Regions from separate parts of the Ferrovibrio terrae genome, predicted to be linked through region 2. Evidence: riboswitches for the same ligand, from Rfam matches in the RefSeq annotation. Region 2 holds a riboswitch; the other holds the start of a gene.
The links. A riboswitch is a leader RNA that binds a small molecule or an ion and turns the genes downstream of it on or off. The one in region 2 is predicted to bind cobalamin.

Region 1 (5,216 bases), 1.1 Mb from region 2:
GCGGCGAAACCGATGATCGACATGCCCCACAGCAGGATGTCCCAGGCCGGCCGCCAGCTCAGCAGGATGCGGAAATCGAAACTGTGCAGCGCGTTGAACAGCCAGCGGTAGCTGCGCCGGCTGTCATCCATGCGATTCAGGATTTCGCCGCTCTGCGGATCGATATGGAACCACGTACCGTCCGGATCGTCAAAGCCGATGCGCAGCACCGGCAGGGTCCGCGTGGTGTGATGCGAATACCAGTAGGCGTCTTCCTCGGTGAGGATGTCGCGCAGCACCGCGCATGCGTCGGGCATCAGCGCAGTGGCCGCCGTAAAGATGGCGGCCGATTCCAGTAACGGTTGCCCTGCCCCGCTGCTGTCAGCACGATACTGCATCACCAGCGCTGTGCCCCCGACCCACAGGAACCGCAGTTCGACTGCATGATTCTCTGGCACCACCGCGATCGGGAAATCGGCCGCCGTATGCCCGGCATAGCGCTGCAGCGCCGCCATTTCGGTGTTGCGGCCCGAGAACCAGTTGTTCGGGTTCATCGAAATCCAGCCGCTGATGATCCAGGCCAGCAGGAAGACGCTGCCGATGATGCCAGCCCAGTGATGCCACAGCATCCAACCGCGATAGGGCGAAATGGCGCCGTTGCTGTAACGACGCTGCGGCCGCAGCCGCTGGATGCCGATCCAGATTCCCGTGATGGCTACGGCGATGGCGGGGCCCGACAGCCACAGAACCACATCGCGCCACAGCGGCGCATCCCGGCGCAGCACGGTGGGATAAATCCAGTGCGGCACCGAGCCCAGCCAGTTCCAGAACCTTTCGCTGCGCGTGGTGTCCAGCGCAATCTCGCCGGTGCGCGAGGACACATAGAGCTGCGTCCCCGCCGGATCGTTCAGCGAGACCAGGTAGAACGGGCGCAATGAATCGTAGCGCGCCGTCACGCTCCACTGGTCGCGGTCTTCAAGAATAGTCGTGGCCTTTGGCGCGGGTCGCACCCGCTGCACGACGGCAACGGCCCGGGCGGCATCGACGGCTTCTATCCGGCGGCCATCGCGCGCCGAAATGGTCAGTCGCGCATCATTCCAGCCGGCGATGCGATAGACCGGTTCACCGGCCAGCATTTCGAGCCGCAGGCCGCGCGGCCATTCTGACAACCCCGCCGCCGCAAGTGCGTCAGTTGGCGAAAGCCGCAGCTGCTGCCCGTCAATGACGGGCAGCAGGGAACGGCGTTCGGTTTCCGTCAGCGCCGGAAAACCGACATACATCATCACCACGCCGGAAAAGAACCACATGGCGAAGAGCAGGCAGGTGGCAATCCCGATCCAGCGATGGATCAGATACAGCCAGCGCTGCGCCTGACGAAGAAAGCGTTTCATGCCTCAGAATTTGACATGGGTGGACACGACGGCCGTGCGCGGCAGGCCCAGCACCCACTGCTGGTCGTTATAGGCCGTCTCCGCATAGACCTTGTCGAACAGGTTGTAGAGCCGAAACCCGATACTGACATCCTTGTGCGGAGTCCATTCCAGCCCGAGATCGACCACCGTGTAGTCTGGCAACTTGTTCAGGTTGGCATTGTCGCTGTAGCGCTCACCAACATAGCGAACACCGCTGCGCGCCTTCCATTCCGGCGCAAAGGCCCAGGTGAGCCACAGGTTGCCCAGCAGCTCAGGCACCTTCGGCGGCGTGTTGCCGGCCCGTGAGGCGCCGCCCGCTTCGGTGAACTCGTCGAACCGCGCATCCAGCCAGGTCGCGTTGCCTTCCAGTCGCCAGTCGCGCGCCAGATCGAAGCCCGTGGCGAATTCAACGCCGCGCGTGGACTGCTCACCGATCTGCTGCGTCAGCGTCGGGTTGCCGGGCACACGCGAGGTGATATCGGTCTTGACGATATGGTATCCGGCCAAAGTCCATTCCGCGCGGCCATTCATCAGGGACTGCTTGACGCCGACCTCGGTCTGCTTGCCGGTCGCCAGCGTGAAGCCGCGGTTGGTGGCCGACAGATTGAGGATTCCGCCAACCGGATCAGTCGCCGTGGCATACTGGCCATACACAGCCAGGTCCGGCGTCAGGTTATAGACCGTACCGGCACGCCAGGTGAGATCCGCGAACGTTTTCTCGAAGCTGTTCGCAGCATTATCGAATTGATCGCGATTCAGCACGATATGATCGAAGCGCAGCCCACCGACCAGCGTCCACTTGTCAGTGACCGACAAACGATCTTCGGCAAACAGCGAGTACTGCTTGGTCTGGGTCTGGTGGCGTGGGCGGAACGGGTCATCGCTCTGGAACAATCCGACCTGCGGACTGAACGGATCGACACTGGTGAGCGCGGCTCCGTTATCGAAATTATGCGCATACTTGAAGTCGACCTGGTTCACATCCAGCCCGACCGCACTCTGGTTCTTCAGGCCCAGGACGGAGCTTTCGATCGTGGCATCAAAGCGGTTGCCGTATTGCACCTGGTCATGAGCGATTTCGAGTGCATCCGCGCGGTCGATCAGACCGGTGCCGGCATTGTAGCTGTATGACTCGATATTGCGCCAATGGCGATTGGTGGTGAGCCGGTACAGGGTGTTGTTGAAGGTTACACTGTCGCTGGCTTCCCATTCGAATTTCAGCTGTGTCCAGTTGTCGCGATACTGGATCAGGCTGTCTTCTGCATTGTAATTCTTTTTACGGATGCTCTCGTCGAGCTGCCCGTTGATCAGCGGCGTGCCGAAATAGCGCGACGGATTCTGATAGCCATAGTCATGCGACAACGAGATAGCGAGGGTATCGCTCGCCTGCGCCCGCAGACCCAGACCGAAGACAAGACTCTCGGTTTCGTCGCGATCCACCCAGCCGTCGGACTTCCGCCCGCTGACATCGGCGCGGTAGGACACCTTGCTGTTGATCGGCCCGCCGCTGCCGGCGGCGACATGGCGTTCCAGGTTACTGCCGAACTCGAACATGGCCTCATTCTGGAATGTCGCGCTTGGCTTCTTGGGCACCACATTGACGACGCCGCCAATGCCGCCGGCGCCGTAGAGCACCGATGCCGGTCCGCGCAGGATCTCGATGCGATCCGCCGTCCAGGTATCGAAAGGGAATGTGACCGTACCGGCGCCCACATACATCTGCGTGCCATCGTAAAGCCGGAGCAGCGAATTGTGTCCGATGAAACCACGGGTCGAGATGGCGCTATGACCATTGCCGGGGTCGGCCGTTGAACTAATGCCAGCCGCCTGGCTCACCGCCTCGGTCACGGTAGCGTAGCCGCGCGCGCGGATAGTCTCCTCGGTGATCACCTCGACGCTGGCCGGGGTTTCCAGCGGCGTCAGGCCAAGGCGGCTGCCGGTGGCGGCGGGCTGTGCCAGCTGCAGGCCGGCGTCTTCATTCGGCTGCTGGCCGGCGACGCTGATCGTCGGCAGGCGGGCATCCTGTGCCAGTGCGGAGACGGTGGAGAGCAGGAGAACAGGAATGGAGAGACGGACGGATTGCGTCCGGTGAGAGTTGGAACGGGCCATGTGAAAACCTCATGCGGTGGGCCTTGTGGCACGTCACCGCGAACGAGGTTGTCTCCGAGGCCTGTGAGGAAAGCAGGCGAACGGTGGACTACCCACCGGAACACCCTGCCCGATGTGATCGCGTGTGACCACGGATGACGGCAGGTCTCCTGGCTCACGGGTCGTTGCTTTTCGTCACCTTCCCAGCGCCGTGCGGCACCAGTGGTTACTCGACGAAAAACTCTCCGCTTACAGTTGCAGGGGCAGCCGCGGCTTTAAATCTCCTGGAGGAAGATTCGCACCGCGTTCCCAGTTAGGCCCTAGCGGGCACCGTCGGATTGCAAGTTGCACAGCTGCGCTGAGTCTGTCAATTCGGAATAAGCAGGGTGCCAGACGGCCTGTAAGCCGGGTTCTGTCCATCCACACCAAAATTGCTTCTGGCGCAGACTGGACGGCCATTCCTCTGGGACGCCCATTGCTGGACGCCTCGCGCGACCGACCCGGATGACGAACCGGAAACAGTTCTGCAGGCTTGCGCCTGCTGCCATCCCTATTTGGTCTTGCTCCCGGTGGGGTTTGCCATGCCGCTTCCGTTACCGGTCGCGCGGTGCGCTCTTACCGCACCCTTTCACCCTTGCCATGACAAGTCATGGCGGTCTGCTCTCTGTGGCACTGTCCCTGGGGTCGCCCCCGCCGGGCGTTACCCGGCACCGTGTTTCCGTGGAGCCCGGACTTTCCTCGACGGTTTAACCCGCCGCGACCGTCCAGCCGTCTGGCACCGGCGCACAGGTAGGCCCTGCGCCAGCGCCAGTCAAGCGGAAACGGGCAGGGGAAATGGCTCAGCCCGCGCGCGCGCTGCTGATACGCCGCACCGTCATCTGCTCGGCGATGTGATGGATCAGGCTGGTGGTTTCGGCATCGCTGACGCCGTCCACCTGGTCCTGCCGCCAGTGACGCTGGAAGGCCCGCACCGCGGCCTCGGTGTGAGTATCATAGATACCGCTGCCTTCGATGGCATAGCCGATCTTGTCGAGCGCCACCTGCAATTCCAGCACCGCGCCGCCGCGTTCGCCGGCGCGCAATGTGGGGGCACCGGGCGAGACCTTGAAATCGGCAGCCCACCAGCGGCCGAAGCCGGCAGCATGCAGGCGGCGCCAGGGGAACAACTCGCCCGGATCTTCCTTGCGCAGCGGCGCCACATCGGAATGGCCGACATAGTTGCCCGGCATCACCTCGTGGCGACTGGCGATATCCCTGAGCAGCGCGATCAGGGCATCGATCTGCACGGCGGGAAATTCGCGATAGCCGAATTCATGGCCGGGGTTGACCAGTTCGATGCCAATGGAGCGGGCATTCACATCACGCACGCCACGCCAGAAGGCTGTGCCGGCATGCCAGGCGCGTTTGTCTTCTGGCACCAGGCGATAGATCGTGCCGTCTTCATCGATCAGGTAATGGCTGCTGACCTTGGCCTGCGGATCGGACAGCCGCTCCAGCGCCGCGGCGGCGGTCGGCATCCCGGTGTAATGCAGCACCACCATATCCACCGGGCGGCGGCAGTTGCGTTCATCGAAATTCGGCGACGGATGATCGACCAGCTTGAGTGTCATTCGCCTGCCGCCTTGTCGCTGACGGGTACGGCCACCGGCGGGCGGCCCGCGGCTTCAGCCGCCTTGGATTCACGCAGGGTGACGATCAGCACGCCGAGCAGGGTCATGGCCGAGCCGATAATGACGC
Region 2 (5,216 bases):
CAGGTTTTCAATGCCGCCTTCGCGGAAATAGTCGAACAGTGCCGCGCGGCTGCCGTCATCGACGGTGGAGAAGCCATCCAGCCCCGGATCGGGCTGGCGGTCGCCCGGCAGGAAGGCCAGCAGGATGCCGCGCGCGCGACAGAGATCGCTCAACCGTTCGACACCATAGGTCCAGTAGCTCTGGCCGCCGAGCAGGCGCACGATCACCAGCCTGGCATGCTGGATCACGCTCTCGACGTAAAGATCGACCGCGTAAGGGTGGCCGAGCTGCAGCAGGTTGGCGAGCCGCAGGCGCGGGAAGTCGTCGGGCAGGCCGGACAGCGCGCTGCTCAGCGCCGCCAGTTCGGTATCGGCGGCCGAGAGGATGACAATGTCGCCGGGCGTCTGGCCCAGATCGACTGCACCATCGGTCGTCGCCGTGCCGCCGGGTATGGCATTGAGCAGATGCACGGCGGCGCGCTCCCGGCACCGGGCCTTAGATGGCGGCGAGGGCGGCGCGGATGGCCGCCTCGTCCAGGCCGGCCTGGCCGATCACCACCAGCCGCGTGGCGCGTGGCTCATGGCCGTGCCAGTCGCGGTCGTAATAATGCGACAGCCGCATGCCGACACCCTGCAGCACCAGCCGCATCTTCTTGCCGGCGACGGCGACAAAGCCCTTCACGCGCAGGATGTCGTGGTCTGCGATCACCGGCAGCAGGCTGTCGAGCAGCGCATCGGGTGAAGCCTGTTCCGGCAGCGTGACCGAGAAGCTGAAGAAATCCTCGTGGTCGTGGTCGTCCTCAGTGTCGTGATGCGACTTGCGCGCGGCGATGTCATCTTCGGCGGCCGCCCGCAGCCCGAGCAGGATGTCGGCGGCGATCTCCCCCTTGCTGATCGACAGGGTCTTCACGCCCTGGCGCAGATGCGCGGCGATCTCGGCGCGCACATTGTCCAGTGCGCCCTCGTCCAGCAGGTCGGCCTTGTTCAGCAGCACGAGATCGGCGCAGCCGAGCTGGTCCTCGAACAGTTCCTCCAGCGGATTGTCGTGATCCAGGCTGGGGTCGGCGGCGCGCTGGGCGGCCAGCGCTTCTTCGTCATCGGCAAAGCGGCCTTCAGCCACGGCGGCGGCGTCCACCACGGTGATCACGCCGTCCACGGTGGTGCGGCTCCTGATGCCGGGCCAGGCAAAGGCCTGCACCAGCGGCTTCGGCAGCGCGAGGCCCGAGGTCTCGATCACGATATGCGTCGGCGGTTCGGGCCGGTCGAGCAGCTTCTGCAGCGTCGGCAGGAAATCATCGGCCACCGTGCAGCACAGGCAGCCATTGGCCAGTTCGATGATGTCGTCTTCGCTGCAGTCCGGCGCGCCGCAGCTTTTCAGCAGATCGCCGTCGATGCCCATTTCGCCGAATTCATTGACGATCAGCGCGATGCGCCGGCCATTGGCGTTGGTGATCAGGTGCCGGATCAGCGTGGTCTTGCCGGCGCCGAGGAAGCCGGTGACGACGGTTGCGGGGATTTTGTTGGCGGCGGCTGCAGTCTTTTGCATTCTTCAAGCGTCCTGTTGCATGACGCCGACACGGATTGGCCCGCCGGTCCGCCGCCATGTCTCCCCTGTCGCGGGAAGGGTGGCGAGAATGGCACAGGCCGGGCACCGACACACCCCGTCCGGCACATCCGTTCGACCAAGGGCGATGGCAGGTCTCCGGGCTTGCGGGTCGTAACGGTTCGTGCGCCTTCCCGGGGGACTGTCACATCCTGCCAGTGGCCTGTTGCACGCCGCTCGCCGCCTACCGTAGCGGGGGCTGCCGCGGCTTGCGGTTTCTGTATCAGAAACCGGCACCGCGTTCCCTTTTCATCACCGCAATGTCAGGCATGACATGGCGGTGAACCATCGCGCCGGACGGTAAGCCGCGCCCCCGGTCTTGTCAAACCGGCCGCGCTTGGGCAAAAAGGGATCGGGTGGGTCCGCATGCAGCGCATTTTCTGCGCGCGTTTCAAAGAGGTTGCCATGTCCTTCAATTTCAAGATCGGCAAGTCAAAGCTCGGTCAGGCCGTTCTGCCGGCCATCCTTCTGGCAAGCCTTGCTCTTCCGGCGCTGGCCCATCCCGGTCATCCGGGCGGCGAAGCGCATGACGCCGGCTTCGCGCAAGGCTTCGCGCATCCCTTCGGCGGTTTCGATCATCTGCTGGCCATGATCGCCGTCGGCCTGTGGGCCGTGCAGTTCGCCACCCGCACCGGCAACCGCTCAGGTCTCTGGCTGCTGCCCGCCGCCTTCGTGCTGCCGATGGGCGCCGGCTTCCTGCTCGCGCTGAACGGAATTGCACTGCCCGGCGTCGAGGCCGGCATTGCGCTGTCGGTGCTGATCCTCGGCCTCGCTGTCGCCTTCGCCGCCCGCCCGCCGCTGGCCGCCGCGATGGCGGTCACCGCCGGTTTCGCCCTGTTCCACGGTTATGCGCATGGCACGGAAATGGGCGCTGGCGTCGCCACGGCTTATGCTGGTGGCATGCTGCTGGCCACCGCGCTGCTGCATGGCGTCGGCCTTGTCGTCGCCCTGCTGTCGCAGCAGGTTGCCACGCCGGTGCTGACGCGCGCGGCCGGTGCCGCCGTGGCTGTCGCCGGCGTCGTCATCCTGGTTGCCTGACAGTTTTCTCTTTCTGACCGAACCGCGTTACTGGGCAGTGGCCGGCGCAGCTGCGCTGGCCGGCCTGGTGCGCGGGTTTTCCGGCTTTGGCGGCGCGATGGTGTTCATGCCGATCGCCAGCCTGCTCTATGAGCCGAAACTCGCCGCCATCCTGCTGTTCATCGCCGACGATATTGCCGCCTTGGCCATGCTGCCCGCCGCAGTGCGCCGCTGCATCTGGCGCGAGGTGCTGCTGCTGGGCATCGCCGCGGTGATCGCGGTGCCGTTCGGCGTCGCATTGCTGGTGGTGGCCGATGCCGATGTGATGCGCTGGGTGATCTGCCTGGTGATTCTGCTCGCCGTCGTCCTGATGGCGCTGGGCTGGCGCTATACCGGGCGGCTCGGTCTGCCGGCCACGCTGGGCACCGGCATGCTGGCGGGATTGAGCGGTGGGGCGGCTGCCCTGCCGGGGCCGCCGGTGGTGCTGCTCTGGCTCGGCGGCCAGGGCAATGCCGCCACCGTGCGCGCCAACCTGATCGTGTTTTTCGGCTTCACGGCCACCGCGTCTGGCATCGCCTACTGGTGGAGCGGGCTGTTCACGCAGACCAGTCTGCTGATGTCGCTGCCGTTGATCCCGGCCTATCTGCTGCCACTTTCGCTGGGCAGCCGGCTGTTCGCGCGTTCCAGCGAACAGCAGTTCCGCCGCGTGGCGCTGGCGCTCTGCGCCTTCGCCGCCCTGTCGGGCCTGCCGTTGTGGCGGCTGCTCTAGATCAGTGCCTGTATTTGCGCGCGGCTTCTTCCAGCGCGCTGAGCAGCTGCATTTCGATCTTGCTGCCGCTGCCCTGGATGCGGTTGCCCATCACCACATAGAGCGCATCGATCTGCGCCGCGATGATGTCGAGCTGGATCGGCGTCGGCACGCCCATATCCCTGGTGAAGTCGTTCAGCGATTTGGCGAAGGCGGTCAGCAGCGGATATTTGAACATGCCGCCCATGCCCTTGATTTCGAGCGAGATGGTGCGGATCGCCTGCATCGCCTGGTCGGCGCCGATCTGGCTGTGCGCCACATCGTTCAGCGCCACGCGCAAGCCACGCAGCTTGTCGGCAACCTCAACGGTAAACTGGTCGGTGGCCTTCTCGACCACCGCTTCCAGCTTCTTGATTTCCTCAGGCTCAAGCTTGAGCTTGAAACCTTTCTTGAAATTGACCGCCTTGCGTCGCAATTCCTGCGACGGCGGCATGAAAACAGGTTTTTTAGTCATCCCGGCAGACTACATCCTACGCGTCGTCAGATGGCGTCGGCCATGATGCGACGCTCGGGTCCGGCCCAGTCGAGCCTGCGGCGGCGGCGGTCCGGGCCGAAATATTCGCCGATGCGCACGAACTGGCGCGGGCGGGCGATGGCCGAGGCGAGGCGGGTGTAAAAGCCGTTGACCGTATAGGGCTTGGCGACGAATTCCGACACGCCGCAATCGCGCGCGCGGCAGACATATTCCTCTTCGGAATTGGCCGTCATCATCACGATCGGCATCATGCGGTTCGGCGAACCGCCGTCATTGCGCACCCAATGCACGATGTCCATGCCGTTGCGGCCAAGCTTCTCCTGAGAGAGCGCCCATTCGGTGATCATGATGTCGGTGCGGCCCATGCGCAGCACGTTGACCGCGGTCTCGAAGTCGCGCGCGCGGTCGATATACTGCACATCCAGCATCTGCAGAACGTCGCGCACCATCTGGCCCATCAGGCGATTCGGCTCGACAACCAGAAAACTGATCTTGGAAAAATCGATACGCTCGTGATCGGCCATGTCTTCGCTCACTTTGGTCCTCCCGCGGGCGGGACAGGACGTAAATTCTAATAGAAGGAACTTCGAGTGAGAAGCACGCACAGGTAGTGATGCGCTTTTTCGCCTAATAGCATACCGTCAGGCCTAGCACCGAATAACTTCTCGGTAATCAGCCCAGAAGGGTGAGATTTGGTAGGATTCTGCGGGAGTTAACGTCAGACCGGCCGGCGCGTTTCCGGCTCAGTTTCCCGGGACCTGGAAGCTGCTCGGTGCCGGGTCGATCACCCGGCCGCCGCCGCGGCGCTGGATTTCCAGCACCGCCAGTCCACGCTGCACGAGGCCATCGGCCTGAAAGCGGAAAATCCCGTCATAGCCGGCAAACCCGTCGGGGTTCGACAGCGCGGTCTCGTCAAAGGGCGCGGCAATACCGGGAGATTCACCCGGGCGGCGGGCCAGGACGCCGACCAGCGCGGTGGCGTCGTAGGCCAGGCTGGCCAGGCGCGGCGGCCGGCGACCGAAGCCCTGCTCGAAGCGGCGGGCGAATTCGGCAAAGCCATCCGGGGTCGGGCCGGCATACCAGCCGCCGACCAGGGCGGGTTCGGTGCTCAGGGAGGGATCGTCCCACAGGCCGGTGCCGAGGAAGCGCACGGCGCGCGGGTCGATATCGAAGAAGGGCAGCAGCGGAGCCAGCGCGCGCAGGCGGGCGCCGCCCTCGGGCAGCAGCACGGCATCGACCGGGCGGGCGATGTTGGGATCCACGCCATCCACCGGCGGCGCCTCCAGCCCGCGCGGCGGCAGGGCGCGCAACGCCGTGGCGAAGCGGCGCACGGT

Region 1: it holds a riboswitch for cobalamin, as region 2 does, so the genes downstream of both, FNB15_RS13245 (TonB-dependent receptor) here and cobW (cobalamin biosynthesis protein CobW) in region 2, are expected to answer to the same signal.

The regions. Positions count from the first base shown of each region.
Region 1 is NZ_CP041636.1:2,712,384-2,717,599, reverse strand. It holds gene FNB15_RS13250 (PepSY domain-containing protein) at 1-1,370, opposite strand, end outside; gene FNB15_RS13245 (TonB-dependent receptor) at 1,374-3,500, opposite strand; cobalamin riboswitch at 3,623-3,829, opposite strand; RNA gene rnpB (RNase P RNA component class A) at 3,865-4,255, opposite strand; gene FNB15_RS13235 (peptidoglycan recognition protein family protein) at 4,319-5,089, opposite strand; gene FNB15_RS13230 (DMT family transporter) at 5,086-5,216, opposite strand, start outside.
Region 2 is NZ_CP041636.1:1,590,007-1,595,222, forward strand. It holds gene cobN (cobaltochelatase subunit CobN) at 1-450, opposite strand, end outside; gene cobW (cobalamin biosynthesis protein CobW) at 476-1,525, opposite strand; cobalamin riboswitch at 1,656-1,887, opposite strand; gene FNB15_RS07770 (HupE/UreJ family protein) at 1,988-2,620, shown strand; gene FNB15_RS07775 (sulfite exporter TauE/SafE family protein) at 2,658-3,368, shown strand; gene FNB15_RS07780 (hypothetical protein) at 3,370-3,861, opposite strand; gene FNB15_RS07785 (response regulator) at 3,888-4,418, opposite strand; gene FNB15_RS07790 (penicillin-binding protein activator) at 4,626-5,216, opposite strand, start outside.